DNA from 3 places in the Paenibacillus sp. FSL P2-0173 genome. Region 1 is predicted to be linked to each of the others. Evidence: riboswitches for the same ligand, from Rfam matches in the RefSeq annotation. Region 1 holds a riboswitch; each other region holds the start of a gene.

What was found. Region 1 has a riboswitch for cobalamin ahead of MKX30_RS14580 (ABC transporter substrate-binding protein). Riboswitches for the same ligand answer to the same signal wherever they lie in the genome.
Region 2: another riboswitch for cobalamin. It lies ahead of metE (5-methyltetrahydropteroyltriglutamate--homocysteine S-methyltransferase); the one in region 1 lies ahead of MKX30_RS14580 (ABC transporter substrate-binding protein).
Region 3: another riboswitch for cobalamin. It lies ahead of MKX30_RS19010 (ABC transporter substrate-binding protein); the one in region 1 lies ahead of MKX30_RS14580 (ABC transporter substrate-binding protein).

What each region holds. Positions count from the first base shown of each region.
Region 1 covers NZ_JBBOYK010000002.1:924,278-930,450, forward strand. Annotated here, with positions in the region: gene MKX30_RS14575 (FecCD family ABC transporter permease) at 1-900, opposite strand, end outside; gene MKX30_RS14580 (ABC transporter substrate-binding protein) at 897-1,904, opposite strand; cobalamin riboswitch at 2,114-2,307, opposite strand; gene MKX30_RS14585 (histidine phosphatase family protein) at 2,429-3,187, opposite strand; gene cbiB (adenosylcobinamide-phosphate synthase CbiB) at 3,226-4,197, opposite strand; gene cobD (threonine-phosphate decarboxylase CobD) at 4,187-5,290, opposite strand; gene MKX30_RS14600 (lipoate--protein ligase) at 5,450-6,173, shown strand, end outside.
Region 2 covers NZ_JBBOYK010000003.1:358,659-364,831, forward strand. Annotated here, with positions in the region: gene MKX30_RS18010 (AbrB/MazE/SpoVT family DNA-binding domain-containing protein) at 1-365, shown strand, start outside; gene MKX30_RS18015 (anaerobic ribonucleoside triphosphate reductase) at 657-2,606, shown strand; gene nrdG (anaerobic ribonucleoside-triphosphate reductase activating protein) at 2,603-3,100, shown strand; cobalamin riboswitch at 3,274-3,469, shown strand; gene metE (5-methyltetrahydropteroyltriglutamate--homocysteine S-methyltransferase) at 3,630-5,948, shown strand; gene MKX30_RS18030 (DUF6985 domain-containing protein) at 6,036-6,173, opposite strand, start outside.
Region 3 covers NZ_JBBOYK010000003.1:578,549-584,721, reverse strand. Annotated here, with positions in the region: cobalamin riboswitch at 484-687, shown strand; gene MKX30_RS19010 (ABC transporter substrate-binding protein) at 905-2,485, shown strand; gene nikB (nickel ABC transporter permease) at 2,501-3,430, shown strand; gene nikC (nickel transporter permease) at 3,445-4,260, shown strand; gene MKX30_RS18995 (ATP-binding cassette domain-containing protein) at 4,260-5,177, shown strand; gene MKX30_RS18990 (ABC transporter ATP-binding protein) at 5,174-5,950, shown strand; gene nikA (nickel ABC transporter substrate-binding protein) at 6,093-6,173, shown strand, end outside.

The sequences.
Region 1 (6,173 bases):
AATAGCTCCACCGAGCGCAGATAATGGAACAATCATCCGGTAATCAGGCCCTGTCACCAGACGAATGATATGCGGTACAACGAGTCCCACAAAGCCAATCACTCCACATACCGAGACAGCGGCTGCTGTCAGCAGCGTGGAAATGATCAGAACAGATAGCTTCGTCGCATCTACATGAACTCCCATGTGAGCCGCCTGACGTTCACCCAAAGCCAAAATATTCAGCACACGTGCCCGGTTCCATAGAAATACCAGTCCTATGACCACATAAGGTAAAAGGATTCCTGTATATGACCAACCGCGCAGGCTAAGACTTCCCATCGTCCAGTACAATATTTCATTGACCGTCTCCTTCGACATGGCTGTCAGAAAGGAAACAACCGCCCCCAGAAAGGATTGCATCACCACACCCGACAAAATGAGACTTTGTGTCGGAATTTTTCCACCTTCCCGTGCCAACGTCAGCACCATCCACAGCGTCAGCATTCCGGTCGTAAATGCCACTAGCGGCAGCGTCCATATGCCAACAAATGAAAATTGAAGGCCCCAATAAATCAGTACTGCCGCTCCTACCGAAGCCCCCGAGGATACCCCCAGTGTATACGGATCAGCCAAAGGATTACGCAGCACACCCTGAAATCCGGCTCCCGCCAGCGCCAGCGCTGCTCCTACCAACATTCCCAGTAACACTCGTGGCAATCTGACCTTCAAAATAATCTGCTCTGAGGATGTATTCCAATCCGGTGTAAACGTATCGCCTAACCATGGAAGGTGGTTAACCAGAATGCCCGTGATCTGGCTGACCGGAAGCTTGGCCGAGCCGATGCCAAGACAGAGCAATAGCGTCAGTAACAGCAGGACAAGACCTGTTCCTCCAAAGCCGATCAGTTTACGGTTCATTTGAAAATTTCAGGATACACGCCCTTGGCCACTTCCTTGAGACCTTCCGTTACACGTGGACCCGGACGACTGATCAAATTATCATCCACGGCAAACACCCGGTTGTGGCGAACAGCCGATATTTGATCCCATCCACTGCGAGCTTTAATAATTTCGCCGAGCGTTTGACCAGTTTTGTCGTCCTTGACACTTTTGCTGTACAAAATCACGTCAGGGTTCGCAGCAATAATATTTTCCTCACTAATTTGGTACCACCCCTTCTGCGTGGCGCCTACATTTTCGCCGCCCGCCAACGTAATCAGCTCGTCCATAAACTCGCCTTTACCAACTGTCCAGCCTGGTGAGAACTCGACGTATACCCGCAGCTTCTGCCCTTTACCGATATTTTTAATTCCTTCTTTCACTTCCGCTACATCTGCTCTCATCTTGTCGGTCACCGCTCTTGCTTCTTTCTGATGATCGGTGATTTTTCCATACAATTCGATGTTAGCCATGACATCTTCAACTGTCTTCGGTTCCGTTTTAAAAATCATAATTCCCATGTCGCGCAGCTTGGTCGTAGCCTGTTCACTAAGTGATATCCCTGCAAAAACGACTTCCGGGTTCGCAGCAATGATCGCCTCTTCGTTCGGTTTCATAATACCGCCCACTTTAGGCTTTTTCGTAGCTGCTTCCGGGTAATCAGAGTAGTCGGAGACGCCAACAATTTCCTTATCCAGCCCGATGGCGAACAGCGCCTCGGTTTCTGCCGGGGAGACGGAAACGATTTTATCCGGCGCTTTTTTGAATGTAAATTCCTGTCCTGTTGTATCCTTAACCGTGAGTGGGTAAACTGTTTTGCCCGGAGGCTCTTGTGCAGTTACGGTCTTTCCTGGCTGCTGTGAAGAAGTCTGATTCTCTTTATTTTCAGCATTTTTTCCATTAGTGCCACATGCACTCAGCACAACTGCCAAAATCAGAACCAATAGACCTGTTGTCCAAACCTTTATTTTTTTTCCTGCCATGATTTGCACCCCTTCATAAAAAAATCGTTAAGAGCGTTACTTGAGCATCATCAGATATCTTCTAAATCCAGCCTTCTTTTCCTATCAAAAAAAACCCCGCATCCTTATATCAGGACACAGGGGTCACGTTAGCGCAGATCGTGCGCAGGCGGCAGCTTCTTTCCGCACGGACAGTCACTGCGAACACGTCATCCTTTCCTCGAAGGATTATGGTGACAGGCGGACGGGCAGGTATCCTGACTTATGGTAAGATACATGTCCTGAAATTCCTTCATATGCTTAGTAGCACATAAAGCAGGACTAACGGGCATGTTTCCATTTACAGTGGCGGGACCGCGCCGGACTTACACCGACTTCCCTTTTAACAGCGCAGGCAAGGGAAACCATAGTTTCATCACACTGCGCCGACCTCGTCTGCTGGATATTTGATAAGTGGTAGTCAAGCCGTTCTTTTACTTGATGATTATAGGTTAAAAAGAGGCGGCTTACAACCCAAACAGCCTCTTTATCCGCAGGTGTCTAACCTAATGAGGAAGCATTTCTGCTATGTAATTGTGCCGTCCTGCCAGCCTCAATTGAATCCTAAATGCTTCTCCCGGCTTCGGATTCAAACTCCAAAAATCATGGCCCGGTATCAGCATGCAAGCTAACTGACGAATTACGCCACCATGCGTAACGACCAAAACAGAGGGTGGCGCAGCAGTCAAATCCATGGGTTGAACTTCCATAGCAACACGCCATTCATACAGAGAGTCAAGAAATTTCCGTAGACGATTCACAAAATCTGCCCAAGACTCTCCTCCAGGAGGGGTTATCCGTTGCGGCTCATCAATCCAAGCGCGATACAACGACACATCCTTGAGCATGTCATACGTTTTTCCATCCCACTCACCAAAATGAAGCTCTCGCAGACGTGGTTCCATCATAGGAGACATAGTAGATAGGGAACCTCCAGACGTCAATTCTGATTCCGGCACAATGATCTGCAAGGTCTGGCGACATCGCATTAAATCGCTGCAATAGATTCGAGCAAAGGACTGCCCTTGTAATTTTTCTTGCAAAGGCTTTAATTCCTGCTCTGCTCCCGGTAGCAAACCTAAGTCGGAGTGTCCCAGATATCGACGTTCCTTGTTCCATAAGGTTGTGCCGTGACGAACTAACACAAGTTCCATGTCCCAATGCAGATCTTCTTTAGCATCATACGGCACCTTATCCTCCTGTGAGTTCGGACTTTGTGAGTATTCTACTGTCCTTTTTGCTGCTATATCTTGTTTCAAGATCATGTCACTTCCTGCTCGATCATTATTCAGTGTGTCACTCCTCACCGCACCCATCCCAAGGCAAAACAACCTGCGGCTCCTAACAAACACAATCCTACAAACATACTGGACACGGCGAACATCAGCTGGATCGTATGCCGTATATCTTTCGACTCTAGCGGTCGTATCCAATCGCCCATGTATGCACGAAAGGAGCGCACGCCATGATACACATTATAGCCTCCAAGACGAATCCCCAGTGCACCGGCAACAGCCGATTCCGGGAAGCCACTGTTCGGGCTTGGGTGCAGACGAGCGTCTCGCTTGACTGTGCGCCAGCTTCTTGCAGCATCTCGCTTGTACATCCACGCCGCTACCACAAGCATTGCCGCTGTCAGGCGTGCCGGAATGTAGTTAGCGACATCATCCAGACGTGCTGAAGCCCAGCCTAAATGCAGATACTTTTCATTTTTGTAGCCAACCATGGAATCGAGCGTATTCACAGCACGATAAGCCAGCGCCAAGGGTGCTCCCCCGATCAAGGCATAAAAAAGCGGGGAAATAATCGCGTCCACGATATTTTCAGCGACCGTTTCGACGGTACCGCGTACAATCTCAGGCTCATCAAGCTGTTGCGTATCCCGCCCAACTATCATGCCCAGCTCCCGCCGTGCCGCAGCCAGGTCATCCGCCTGCAACGCTCGGTATACTGCCATTCCTGCGTCCTTTAGTCCTTTGGAAGCAATCGTGGTCGCAATCAGCACCATTTCTACGCCGACAGACAACCACGGATGAATCCAGGCAAGCAAGTGCAATAGCGCCCAGGCGAGCGTAAAGGAGCCTCCCGCCACAATGAGTGGAAGCAGTATACCCGCACGTTTCAACCCCCGGTCACTTCGGGCCTGGCGGCGAATCGCTTTTTCCAATGCTGAAATGGCATGTCCCATACCGATGACTGGATGTGGCAACCACCTCGGGTCACCGATCAGCCTGTCCAAAAGATAGGCTGCCAGGATAATCAAGCTAACTGTCACGCCGCTGCTCCTCCTCCAGCACTTCACCCAATACAGACAGCAGCCTGTCGTTGGCTTCTGCATCCTTGACCGCAATTCGAAAATGGCTCGTCGTCAGTCCCGGATACATAGCACAGCTACGTATAAGAATTCCGCGTTGTCCAAGCGCCTGCTGAATCGCCGATGCGCTCCACGTACCCGGCGCCCTTGCCAGCACGTAATTGGCTTCGCCGGGAACAACACCGCAGCCCCATTCCGCCAAGGCGGTCAACAGGCGGTTGCGCTCCGTAGCAATCAGCTCCTGTGTTTGGTGCTCATATGCTTGCCCACTTCTCAAACACGCTTCCCCAGCCAGCAACGCCAATCCATTCACACTCCAGGTCACCTGTTTGGCCGTCATTCGCCGGATATAGTCTGGATGAGCAATCGCATAGCCCAATCGCAAGCCAGGAATGGCATAAAATTTGGTCATTGACCGGATCAAAATCACATGAGGATAACGATCCAGCACAGGCAGTAGTGAGATTCGCCGTTCCAGCGGGATAAAATCAATGAATGCTTCATCCACCACCAGCACGGTACCCGTTTTGCCAGCCGCTTCTGCCAGTTCGCACAGCTCCTGCTTACCATATTGCACACCGTTTGGATTATTCGGCTGCCCAAGAAACAAAACATCTACCTGCTCCATGAGCTGAAGGATGTCCTCCACGTCCGCCTTCCATTGAAGCGAGGCCTTCCCGTACACCCGGTTGACCTCAGCTCCGAATTTGCCAGCCAGCTCCGCATATTCTGAAAAACACGGCTCCACTGTACCCACACGCTTAGGAGCCAGTCCCAATAGCAGGAGCGCCATACTTTCAGCCGCTCCGTTTCCGATACTTAACGACTCCGGTGGAACATGCAGTCGCCGTGCTAGCATATTTTTAAAATTCCGATGCCCAGGGTCTGGATAGCGAATCACAGTGTCAAATGAGTGTTGCAGCGCCTCAAGCACCTCCGGCGGTGGACCAAGCGGATTAATATTTGCACTAAAATCTACAAAATCAGCAGCAGCCCCGCCGAATGTCGCCGCAGCTGTTTCCCTGTCACCGCCATGACCGTAAACCTCTATCATTACCTCTCATCCTTTCCGGCCGTTCCCAATCATTTAGCTCCATTATGAGGCTGCTTTTTGCGTCCCGTCAATGCAAATGAGCTTTTGTACATGGCTCACTTGGGTTACAATAGAAGGAGGCACACATAAATTACACAGTTTATATACGGAGGAATGGACATGCTGTTCATCGACAACCAGGGGATACACGATCCAGCCATTAATCTTGCCATTGAGGAATACGCGCTCAAGCATCTACCGCTGGACGACAGCTATTTGCTGTTTTACATTAATCAGCCTTCTATTATTATAGGCAAGCATCAAAATACCATTGAAGAAATCAATGCCGAGTTTGTCAGAGATAACAATATTCAAGTCGTTCGTCGCCTGTCCGGCGGCGGTGCTGTATATCATGACCTCGGTAATTTAAATTTCAGCTTTATTACCAAGGATAACGGGGAGTCCTTTCATAATTTCCTCAAATTTACGCAACCTGTTATTGATGCCCTGCGCCAAATGGGAGTAGAAGCTGAAATGACAGGCCGCAACGATCTGCAGGTCGGAGAACGTAAAATTTCAGGAAACGCCCAATTTGCCACACGCGGACGGATGTTCAGCCACGGTACATTGATGTTTAACCTGAATCTGGACAATGTGGCTGCATCGTTGCATGCCAATCCCGAAAAATTCAAATCCAAAAGCACTAAATCCGTCCGCAGTCGCGTGGCTAACATCAGCGAACTGATGGACCGTGAGATGACCATAGAGCAATTTCGCGAGGAACTGCTGCGTTTCATATTCGGTGCAGAATTGGATCAGGTACCTCAATATAAGCTCACCGATACCGATTGGGCCAAAATCCATGAAATATCCAAAGAACGCTACCAATCGTGGGATTGGAACT
Region 2 (6,173 bases), on a different contig from region 1:
TTTTCGTAGATGAAGAAGGATTTGTATTAAGAAAATACACGGGTGTCTCCTGCAAATTTTGCGGCGCGGTGGATCATTTAACTTATTTTCGCGACAGCTTTATTTGCGCAGAGTGCATCCAGGTATTAAAGACCGATGAAAATGTGCATGCCACAAGCACCGATGCTATCCAGGCTCAAGAACATTCCAAGCCGACCCGAACCAATACAACCTGGCAACCCAAGCAATCTAGAGTGCAGCAAGGTGAAATGGTAAAAAAGCTACGCAAGCTGATTCAGGAACACCCGAACCTGCCACAAAAAGTATATGCCGAAATGCTAGATATTTCCCAAGGCCGGGTGTCCCAGTTGAAAAAGCTACTCTAAACCTTCTCAAAACAATATCCCAAGATCATATACTATGTACTCGCAAGCCTATCATTTTCATCGCAACTATGATTGCCAGATATAGAGTAAGATACATATCCGTGGATGTGTCCCTTACTCTGTATCTGGCTTTTTTATACCGCCCACTCCTATCAATGTGACAATAGTCACATACTCTCAATGTTTACGTATATACAATATATAGATCGAAACAATTGGTTAACACAAGATATCATCAATATGTTGTTTTTGTGAAAAATATATATATTTTACTATATGGAGGGTTTTACGATGAAGGTGCTGGAGGAACATCAATTATACGACATCGGCGAGCGGGTCATTGGAGCACAAGATCTGGACATGCTGCGGGAGAATGCGAATTTGAATGGAGAATCGTTCAGCGGCAAAATGAGCAAGCTTGGGTCCGAGTATGCCAAATGGTATGCGCGCCTGCGGGTACTTCCGCCTGAACTGACGAACGCAATTGACCACGGATATGTATATGTTCACGATTTGGACCAATATGCGCTCGGAACTACGAATTGTATCTTTATCCCGTTTGGTCGTTTACTGCGAGACGGCTTCAATACAGGCAACGGCTCTGTGCGCACACCGCAAACGATTATGTCCGCTATGGCACTGGTCGCTATTATTTTCCAATCTCAGCAAAACAGCCAATTCGGTGGTGTCTCCGCCAATAAAATAGATTGGGACCTTGCCCCATACGTTGCCCGGTCCTTCCGCAAGCATCTGCGCAAGGGACTTCGGTTGTTCGAGGAAGAGATAGAATCCCATCTGTCTGACGACGAACTACATATGGCCAATCCCCATTTGCAAGAAGTCTGCCCTCGTTCATACGCATTCGCACGCGAAGAAACGGAAACGGAAACCCGGCAGGCTGCTGAATCGCTCATTCATAACCTGAACACCATGAGCAGTCGGGCGGGTGGACAGATTCCATTCACTTCACTGAATTACGGAATGTGCACGTCTGCTGAAGGACGGCTTGTTACTCAATCGCTGCTGGAGGCCACTATTCGCGGCTTGGGCAGCGGGGAAACTCCTATTTTTCCGCAGCATATTTTCCAATGCAAAGAGGGAATCAACCAGGCAGAAGGCGACATCAATTATGATTTGTTCTTACGGGCGGTAGAATGCTCTAGCAGACGGATGTATCCCAATTTTGTGAATGTGGATGCCACCTTCAACTTGCCTTTTTACCGTGCTGATGACCCGGATACCATTATAGCGACAATGGGTTGCCGTACCCGCACCATTTCTGACCGTTTCGGTAGAAATCGGCAGAGTGGCAAGGGAAATCTCTCCTTCAATACCATTAATCTGGTGCGGCTTGGCATTGAGTATGGTATTTGCACAGGCAAACGCTTGACACCTGACCGTGATCGCTTTGATGCGAGACTGGAAGAAGTTATGCGCATTGCGGTGGATGGCCTAATCCATCGCTATCAAATCCAGACCAGCCAGCCGGCCAAAGCTTCGGACTTTATGATGCGCGAAGGGGTATGGGAAGGTGGAGAAGAACTGGCGCCAGATGATAAGGTGGGAAGCGTACTAAAGCACGGTACGCTTTCGATCGGGTTCATCGGGCTGGCTGAGTGCATGAAGGCACTATACGGGAAACACCACGGGGAGGATGATTTCGTATACCGCGAGGCACAGCGAATCATCACTTCCATGCGCGTGTATTGCGATCGAATGAGTGAATATCACAATTTAAATATTACATTGTTCGCTACGCCTGCCGAAGGTCTGTCGGGCAAGTTCACATTGCTGGATCAACGTGATTTCGGAATTATTCCTGAGGTAAATGATCGAGAATATTACACGAATTCTTTTCATATTCCCGTGTATTATACGCTCCCGGCTGCTCGTAAAATCAGCTTGGAAGCTCCGTTCCATAACCTCTGCAACGCTGGTGCGATTTCATACATCGAACTGGACGGCAATGCGCGGAATAACCCGGATGCGTTCCTTAAAATTGTTCAGTACGCGCTGCATCAGAACATTGGCTACTTCTCCATCAACCATCCGGTGGATCGTTGTACGGAATGTGGTTATGAAGGGATTATCGGGACAAGCTGCCCCCAATGTGGCACAGATGAGGAGCACACACACTTTCAGCGCTTACGTCGGGTAACCGGATATCTGACAGGAGATTATACCGTTCGCTTTAATGCTGCAAAACAGGCAGAAGTTCGAGACCGGGTGAAACATAAGTGAATTTGTGTGGCTACATTCCGGAATCTCTGAACGAAGGATACGGCCTGCGCACCGTCGTGTTCATTAGCGGTTGCCGTCATGCCTGTCCCGGATGCTTTAATCCAGCGTCGTGGAGCTTCCGTGCAGGTGAGCCATTTACACCCCAACGACAACAGGAAGTCATTCGTGACATCATGGATAATCCGTTGTTGGACGGACTGACTCTCTGCGGGGGAGATCCGTTTTTCTCAGCAGCAGAATGCTCGCAATTTGTGCGTGACTTCCGCGAGGCCTGTCCCGACCGAACCGTGTGGGCTTATACTGGCTTTGTCTATGAAGATCTACTCACAGATCAGGAACGACAGGAGCTAGCGCTTTTGTGCGATGTGATTGTGGATGGTCGTTTTGTAGAACAGCAAAAGGACCTGACCCTTCCCTTCCGGGGCAGTCGCAACCAACGTCTGGTAGATGTAAAAGCCAGCATTCAGGCAGGCTATACCGTTTCATTGGCTTAACGCGAAGTTTACCCGGCAAGATGCTATATCCAAGACAAGCCCCCATCATGGGTAAGGCTTGTCTTTTTTTATATAGCTAACTGTTTCCATTGGAGTTTCTATTGCGCATCCTGTAAGTTTCACTTATGATGGTGAACAAGTATACGAGTGCATAATTATTCGTCATACCTTAACCGCATAGCTTGGAGATAGGTGTCTGTTCTATTCAGATCAGGCTTAAAAGGGAAGCCGGTGCAAATCCGGCACGGTCCCGCCACTGTAAACGGGGAACTTTCAGCTGTTCATATATCCACTGGTCCACAGACCGGGAAGGAATGCTGAGAGTCATGATCCGTAAGTCAGGAGACCTGCCTATTTTAACAACATCGCAAGTACCTACGGAAGATAGGGAGGTGTTAAGAGCAGTCGCCGTATTTTTGATTTTTTAATCACGGAGGCATTCTTTCCCCTACTTATTTTTAACTCTGGGGGAAGAATGCCTTTTTTGGTACGTAAAAATAAAACAGCTACCCACTAGGAGGAAAAGTACATGTCCATTATTGAATGGCCTGAATTGTCCGGCTTGATTAGCAGTAATCTGGGATATCCGCGTATCGGCGAAAACCGGGAATGGAAGAAAGCACTGGAACGCTTCTGGAACGGCAGCATTAACGAAAGCGAACTGCAGACGGAGATGAAAAGATTACGGTTGGAGCATCTGAGCAAGCAGCGTGACAAGGGGATTGATCGCATTCCTGTCGGAGACTTCTCCTATTACGATCACATGCTGGATACATCTGTAATGTTCGGTCTGGTACCCGAACGGTTCAACCATCGTCCCGCAGGACCGGTTCCTCTGTCCGTGTATTTTGGGATCGCTCGTGGACAGAAGGGAGCAACCGCCAGTGAAATGACCAAATGGATGAATACCAATTATCACTACATCGTTCCTGAATTGGCAAACGCAGTCCCGGTGTTCACTGAAAATAAACCCTTACAGGCTTATCGTGAAGCAAAACAAGAACTAGGCATTGATGGGAAACCGGTCCTCATCGGCCCCTATTCATTCGTTACCTTATCCAAAGGCTATGACCGTAAGGATTTGGCCGCCATCGTACGAAGCTTCCTGCCACTGTACACCCGTATCCTGTCTGAACTAGCGGCAGAAGGCGTTCAGTGGGTCCAAATCGATGAACCTGTCCTAACCACCTCATTCCCGGCAGAGGATTTGGACATTATTCAGGAAGTCTATGAAGCTTTGACTCAAGCTGCGCCCTCCTTGAATATAATGCTGCAAACCTACTTTGGCAGCCTGGACCATTATGAGCGTCTGTCCGCACTTCCGGTACAGGGATTGGGTCTTGATTTTGTGTATGATGATGGCGAAAATCTTCAGCATATATTGCAGCATGGCTTCCCTAAAGGAAAAACGCTGGGCGCTGGGGTTATTGACGGGCGCAATATATGGCGAAGCGACCTGAACGCTGTGGCTGCCCTGCTGGGTCAGTTAGCAGAACAAACCACTGCCGCACAGATTATCGTACAGCCATCATGCAGTCTGCTGCATGTGCCAGTCAGCCTGGAGGCAGAGCACAAGCTGGACAAGGAGCTGGTGCAAGCGCTGGCCTTTGCCGATGAAAAGCTGGAGGAAATCGCCGTCCTGACGGCTGCACTTGGCAAACACGATCCTTCCGCACTCGCCAAGCTTGAGCAAAGTGCGGATGCGGTAGCCCGTTTCAACAGTTCAGCGGCACGCGTACAGACAGCTGCCGATCTGGCCGACCTGTTGGCAAAAGAGCCTCTGTCACGCAGCGTTCCTTTCGCCGAGCGTCGTGAGATTCAGCAAAATAAGCTGAAGTTGCCTCCACTGCCTACGACGACCATTGGTAGCTTCCCGCAAACCGCCGAGATCCGCAAGGCCCGCCTGCACTATCGCAAAGGAGAATGGTCAGCCGAGCAATACCGGGCGTTCATCCAACAGCAAATTAAGGAATGGATTGATATTCAAGAGGACATTGGCATTGACGTGCTTGTTCATGGGGAATTTGAGCGGACCGATATGGTTGAATTTTTTGGCGAAAAGCTGAACGGCTTTGCTTTTACGCAAAACGGATGGGTGCAGTCCTACGGCTCCCGCTGTGTCAAACCGCCGATTATATACGGAGACGTTTCCTTTGATCAGCCCATGACCGTGGAAGAAACGGCATTCGCCCAATCGTTAACTTCCAAGCCTGTTAAGGGAATGCTTACAGGCCCTGTGACCATTTTGAACTGGTCTTTTGAACGTAACGATATTCCTCGTAGTCAAGTTGCTTTACAGTTGGCTCTGGCATTACGGGCAGAGGTAGAGGCACTGGAACAAGCGGGCATCGGCATGATTCAGGTCGATGAGCCTGCAATTCGTGAAGGGCTTCCACTGAAAAAAGAACAACAGCAAGCCTATCTGGACTGGGCGGTTCAAGCCTTCCTTATGACCACGGCCACCGTTGAACCTGCGACCCAAATCCATACGCACATGTGCTATTCCGAATTTCAGCATATGATTCAGTCCATCTCCGATATGGATGCCGACGTCATATCTATTGAAACTTCGCGAAGTCACGGAGAACTGATTGTCAGCTTTGAAGATCAGGTATACGACAAGGGCATCGGTCTGGGCGTGTACGATATCCACAGTCCGCGCATCCCCGATGTATCTGAAATGCTAAGCATGATCCAGCGTGCTCTGCGCGTACTGCCATCAGATTTGTTCTGGGTTAATCCGGACTGTGGTCTGAAAACCCGCACCAAGGAGGAATCTATCGCCGCCTTGCGACTAATGGTACAAGCGGCTCAAGCAGCCCGGGCTGCATTGGCTGTATCCAACTAATCTTTTTATCGTATCGAATCGCACCATCATTTCACCATATCCTATTCCCCTTTCCGGCCCTTTTTGGTAAAAGCCGGGAAGGGGGATTTATTCTAGGTCATATAATGTATAAACGCCTTGAATATGCTCCATTTTCATCTGCTTCATATGTACGCCTAAGCCATGTTCTTGATCCCAGGAGCAACTAAAATTCAAATACAGTTCATCCTTTGCCGATGAGTCGGA
Region 3 (6,173 bases), on a different contig from region 1:
GGGGTGAAGCCGATGGTCACACTTGTGTCGTGCTACGATGTGTTGCGTTGGGTGGTTACGTTACTAAGCCTGGTGTTTAGTATTCGTAAACTTTATCGCTGGCTACGTCGAAAATTTCGGAACAAGCGAAAACCCACCGCGTAATTAGGTTGGCCCCTAACGGTGGGTTTCGTTTGCATTAACATTTAGTTATGCAGCGCGCCGTGGTGGTGATCCACAGCCTTTCAAGTCCTAAGAGTCTTTGCCGTTGGCGCGGCGAAGACTCTTTTTAGTATACGGACACGATGATTATCTCTATACCTAATTTTAGCACGTTCATTTCGTGCACGCAATGAATAGACATCACCTTCATTCTCGCCACATCGTTCAAATTTAAATTATTGTGCAGCATTTATTGACAAGCCTGTGACAACAAAATAAGATCGTAATGGAAAGAAATAAAGGAAGAAAACAGGTGTGAGCCGGACGACTCTATGTACGAGGTTTTGTTGAGACCATGTAGATGGTTGTTGAGCGTGTTCACTTAAAAGGGAAGTTCGGTAGATTCCGACACGGACCCGCCACTGTATACAGGCATCAGCAGGATACTGCTGGAGCTTTCAGAACAGCCACTGGAACTGTGAAGAACCGGGAAGGCCTGAAAGATGCGCCTGGAGTCAGGAGACCTGCCTGTTTTGACATCACTGTCAGACCCACGGGATGCTGGGGAGGTGGTTAGGCGTGCTGCATACGGAATGTCTGAAACCGATCTGATCCCTTCTATGTTTTTGGAGTTGGCTTCGAGGTGAGTTTTGACATTTTATAATGAAAGCATTTCTGACTGCTGATCAAGTGGTCCGGAATGCTTTTTTCGCGTTTTGCGTTAGGTTTATATGATTTTACAAGATAGAGGGGGATTCATTGAATGATTAGCAATCGTAGCAGGCGTTCATGGTTGATATGTACAGGGGTGATGCTATTTCTGGCAGTTATGGCTCTTTCGGGATGTACCAGCAATAAGACGTCGGATAGCTCCGGCAAGGGTGAAAACGCGTCAGCACAACAAACAGCGACAGGTAAAAAGCTGATAATGGCGTATACATGGAAACCGTCAGGCGTTGACCCGCACGGAGATAATAGCTGGGATGTGATGCGATCCGGTGCAGGTGAGACACTGGTACGTTTGAATGAAAAGCTGGAGCCTGTGGCTTGGCTGGCAAAGGAGTGGAAGCAGGATAGTCCTACAGTTTGGACGTTCAGCTTGCAGGATAAAGTCACTTTTCATGATGGAAAGAGTATGGATGCAGCAGGTGTAAAAGCGTCTTTGCTGCGCTCTATCGAGAAAAGCCATCTGGCGAAGGATTTACTGAATGTGAAGTCCATTGATGTAAGCGGCCCGCTGGCTTTGAAAATCACGACAAACCAGCCGAACGCGGCGCTGGTGTCCAATCTAGCTGATCCATCGACAATTGTACTGGATGTGGCATCGATGAAAGATGAGCAGAGTTACCCAGCGATGACAGGCGCCTTTAAAATCAAAGCGTTCAACAAGGACCAATCGTTGGTCGTAGAGCGTTATGACGGATATTGGGGCGAGAAGGCACGACTGGCTGAAGCGACGATGAAGTTCATTACGGACGGGAATTCGCGTCTGATGGCGCTGCAATCCGGCGAGGTGGACGTAGCGACGGATATTCCGGTTGATAATGCAGAGGTACTGAAAAAGAATGACAAGCTACAAGTGCTGTCGGCTCCCTCCTTGCGCACCCATATGATCGTGTACAATATGGAATCGCCAGTATTCAAGGATGCGGCGAACCGTAAGGTGGTGGACAGCCTGATTCCACGCACATCGATTGTGAGCGCCGTCATGAGGGGCTTCGGTACGGAAGCAAGCAGCCCATTCCCGAGCATTCTTCCCTTTGGTAAAGTTGAGCGTAAAGCGCTGGGGGGAACGGCAGAGCAGCTGTTGACGAAGGATGGCTGGCAGAAGGACGCCCAAGGGACATGGACTAAGCAAGGCAAGCCGTTCGAGGTTACGCTGCTGACTTTCCCTCAGCGTCCGGAGCTCTCTGTTATGGCTGAGGTCATCCAAAGCCAATTGTTGAAAGAGGGAATCCAGGTCAAGATTCGCAAGGTGGAAAATATCGACGAGGCGTTGACCAAAAACGATTGGGATTTTGCTATGTACAGTATGCTTACTGCTCATACAGGAGAGCCGCAATATTTTATGGACATGTTTTATTCTTCGAAAAGCGAAGCCAATGTAAGCCGGTATAGTTCCAAACCGCTAGAGAGTATTCTTAACAGCTTGAAGCTGGCGAAGGATACAGCGCAGCGTAATGCTGTGACACTACAAGCGCTGGATATCATCAATGCGGATTTGCCACAGTCGTTCATTGTGCATCCTGATAATGTGTTTGGTGTGAAAAAAGGGGTGGAGGGTTTTACACCCCATCCGATCGAGTATTACTACATTACAGCGCAATCTGATATTACGGAATAACGAGCTGCGTATCCTATGATTCGTTTTATACTGGAACGTGTGGCGCAGCTGCTCATCATTGTATTCGTTGTATCCACGCTGACTTTTGTACTGATGCGGCTCGCTCCTGGTGACCCTGCTACTATTTTGCTCACCGCGCATAATGTCCCTGCCTCTGAGGAGGCGTTGACGACGCTACGGCAGGAACTGGGCTTAAACGAGCCGCTTCATATTCAATATGTGAACTGGCTGCGAGATGTGTTCACGGGGCATTGGGGCACCTCGTATGTATCCAAGGAATCCGTGCTAGCCGAACTATGGAACAGACTGCCTGCTACTGTGGAGCTAGCTGCTGCGGGCTTTGCCGTCATGACGGTGCTTACGCTGGGGCTGGGACTGGCTGCCTCGCTAAAAATCAGCGGCCCACTGGATCGTCTGGGCAGGCTGTTTGCCCTGCTGGGATCGTCGATTCCCTCTTTTTGGCTTGGTTTTCTGTTGATCTATCTATTCTCCGTTCGCTTGGGCTGGCTCCCATCCATGGGAAGGGAGGACTGGACACATCTAGTGCTCCCAGCGCTGACTCTTGGCGCAGGTTTGGGAGCGGTGCAAGCCCGTGTACTGCGCGCTCAAATGCTGGAGCTGGGTGACCGGAATTTTGTGAAAGCAGCGAAGGCTCGAGGCTTTTCACGTATGCATATCCTGTTTTTTGAGATATTTAAGCATGCGGTTCTGCCTATGATTACACTGCTAGGTACCAATCTATCATTTATGCTGGCAGGTAATGTCATCGTCGAGACCATTTTTTCATGGCCGGGGTTAGGTAAGTATTTTATAGATGCGATTACCCAGCGAGATTATCCGGTGATTCAGGGGTATGTTATTTTTGCCGTATTTTTAATTGTAGGTGTTCAGTGTTTGGTGGATTTGGTCCAGACGGCGATAGATCCGAGGCTACGTTTGCGTTAAGGGGGAAGCTGAAAATGAAAAAGATACGGCTTTCCTTTCAAGGGAGCTTGCTGGCAGGAGGCGTACTTTTTGGTCTGATCGTGCTGCTTGGGTTATTGGCTCCATGGGTCGCTCCTCATGATCCTCTTCAAGTGGATCTTTTGAACCGTCTGGCACCACCCAGTCGGAAATATCCTTTCGGTACGGATCATCTGGGTCGGGATGTGCTATCACGGCTAATTTACGGGATTCGGACGAGCGTGCTAATCGCATGTGCAATTACTGTAGCTACGCTGTGCTTCAGTCTGCCTATAGGGTTGCTCATTGGTTATGTGCGTGGACGTGTAGATCAGCTGATCATGCGGGGAATCGATGGCGTATTGGCTTTTCCTGATATTATTTTAACGGTGGCAATTGTGGGCATTTTGGGCCCGGGTTTTGTTAACATGACCCTTGCGATTATTGCGGTACGGTGGGCGGGCTATGTCCGGTATATCCGTAGTTTGGTTCAAAAAGCCTGTCAGGAGGACTACGTTCGGTATGCCCGTTTATCCGGCAATTCACACGTACGTATACTGAGACGTTATGTATTGCCACAAGCGTTGCCGCAGTTGTTGGTTTATGCAGTATGGGATATCGGACGCGTGGTGCTGATGATCGCTGGGCTGTCCTTTCTTGGACTGGGTGTACAGCCGCCCAAGCCAGAGTGGGGCGTGATGCTGCATGATGCAACCTCATATTTTCAGGTGGCTCCGCATGTCATGATTTTCCCGGGCTTGGCGATTATGCTATTCGTACTTGCCTGCCAGCTTTTGGGCGACCGCTTTTCGGAAAAGGGGGCGGCCAAATAGTGGGAGATCAAATAGCCCTTGGGGGCAAGGATACGATAGAACAAGTGGCAGGGCGAAAACCGTTGTTACACGTGGAACATTTGGAAATCTGCCGCACAGGCGTAGGAGCAAGCGGAAGTGGGAGCAAACCACTGCTGCGGGATGTGAGCTTTTCCATATATTCAGGGGAGATTGTGGCCCTGACCGGACCGAGCGGATGCGGCAAGAGTCTGACCGCACACGCAATCGCAGGCATGCTGGAGCCAGGTATCGGTGTTACGCAAGGGCGTATCTACTATAACGGGGAAGACACTCTCCCGTTCCAGGAACGGCGCTGGCAAAGGCTGCGCCGAGAGGATATTGCCCTGCTCATTCAACAATCGCTGAGCGGGTTGAATCCGATCCGGACTGTCCGCGCCCAGCTGATGGATACGCTTAGACTGCACGGGCGGCGTCGGATGCCGCACGACCAGATGGAGCCGGGGCAAGCTGGTGCTGCCCCATCCCACACTGCACCGCAGCAAGTCCACCCGCTGGGCGTGCTGCCACGGATGCGGCAGATGCTGATCCGTGCCATGGAGATAGCCAGAGGAGGCGCTACTCCAGTGCGGGAGGCCTATTTGCGCTCTCTGCTCCGCAAGGTTGGGTTTGCAGATCCTGAGCATATTTTGTCGTCATATCCTTTTGAACTAAGCGGAGGCATGTGTCAAAGGGTGCTGCTGGCTGCAATGTTAAGCTCAGGTCCGAGCCTCTTTATTGCCGATGAGCCTACTACGGCGTTGGATGTTATCAACCGCGACAAGGTTTTGGCATTGCTGCAACAATTGAGAGAAGACTTTGATCTCACCATATTGTTGATTTCACATGATCGCCAAGGTATGAGCCGCATAGCAGATCGAGTGTTGGAGATGAGCCCGGAAGGAAGGATGCACCAGTGATGCTGGAATTGAAGAATGTGACCAAAGCATACCCTGTCCGCAAACGGAGAAAAGGCTGGTTCAGCACGCAAGATAGCGAGCAGGCCGTGAAGAAGGTGAGTCTGGAGTTACGGCAGGGGGAGTGTCTTGGATTGGTTGGAGAAAGTGGAAGTGGCAAAAGTACGCTGGCACAATGTATTCTAGGGCTGGAGTCGTTGACCTCAGGGGAGATTTGGCTGGATCATCAGCCTATACATTTCGAAAAGATGAAGGACGTTCAGTTGTACAAGCGAATCCAGTTGGTTGCACAGGATTCGTCCTCCTCATTGCATCCTCGTATGACCATTCGAGATATTTTAATGGAGCCGATCCACAACTATTTTCCTGAGCTAAAAGTGCAGGCGCTGGATATTTGTCTGTCTCTATTGGAATCAGTAGGATTGGAGGCTGACAGTCTGGAAAAATACCCAGCACAGCTGAGTGGCGGGCAAAAACAGCGGGTATGTATTGCCCGAGCGTTGGCGGTGGAGCCGGATATTATCTTGTTCGATGAATCGATCGCCAATCTGGATACGACAACGCAGTCTTCTGTACTGGACATGCTCAAAAGAATGCAGATGGAGCGTCAGTTGTCCTACCTATTCATCACTCATGATCTCCAATCTACTCGTCAGTTTTGTGATCGAGTTGCCGTCATGGTTCAGGGGGAGATCGTGGAAATCTTTAAGGAATGGGATGAAGACTTGTTACAGCACGAGTACACGCGTACTCTGTTTCAAACGTTGGAGAATTAAGCCATAAATTTAATATTATACAAATTTAAAATAAATAAGAGGATTGCTTGTCGAATATTGTTGACAAAATAGAACGTGGTACCTATTCTAAATATGATTATGATAATCATTATCACATATATAGAAAAGGGGAAATACATTGATGTCCGTTCGACACCGCAAGACTGCCACCCTTATGTTGGTGGCGCTCCTCTTATTATCCGTTGTTTTGGGCTGCGCGAAG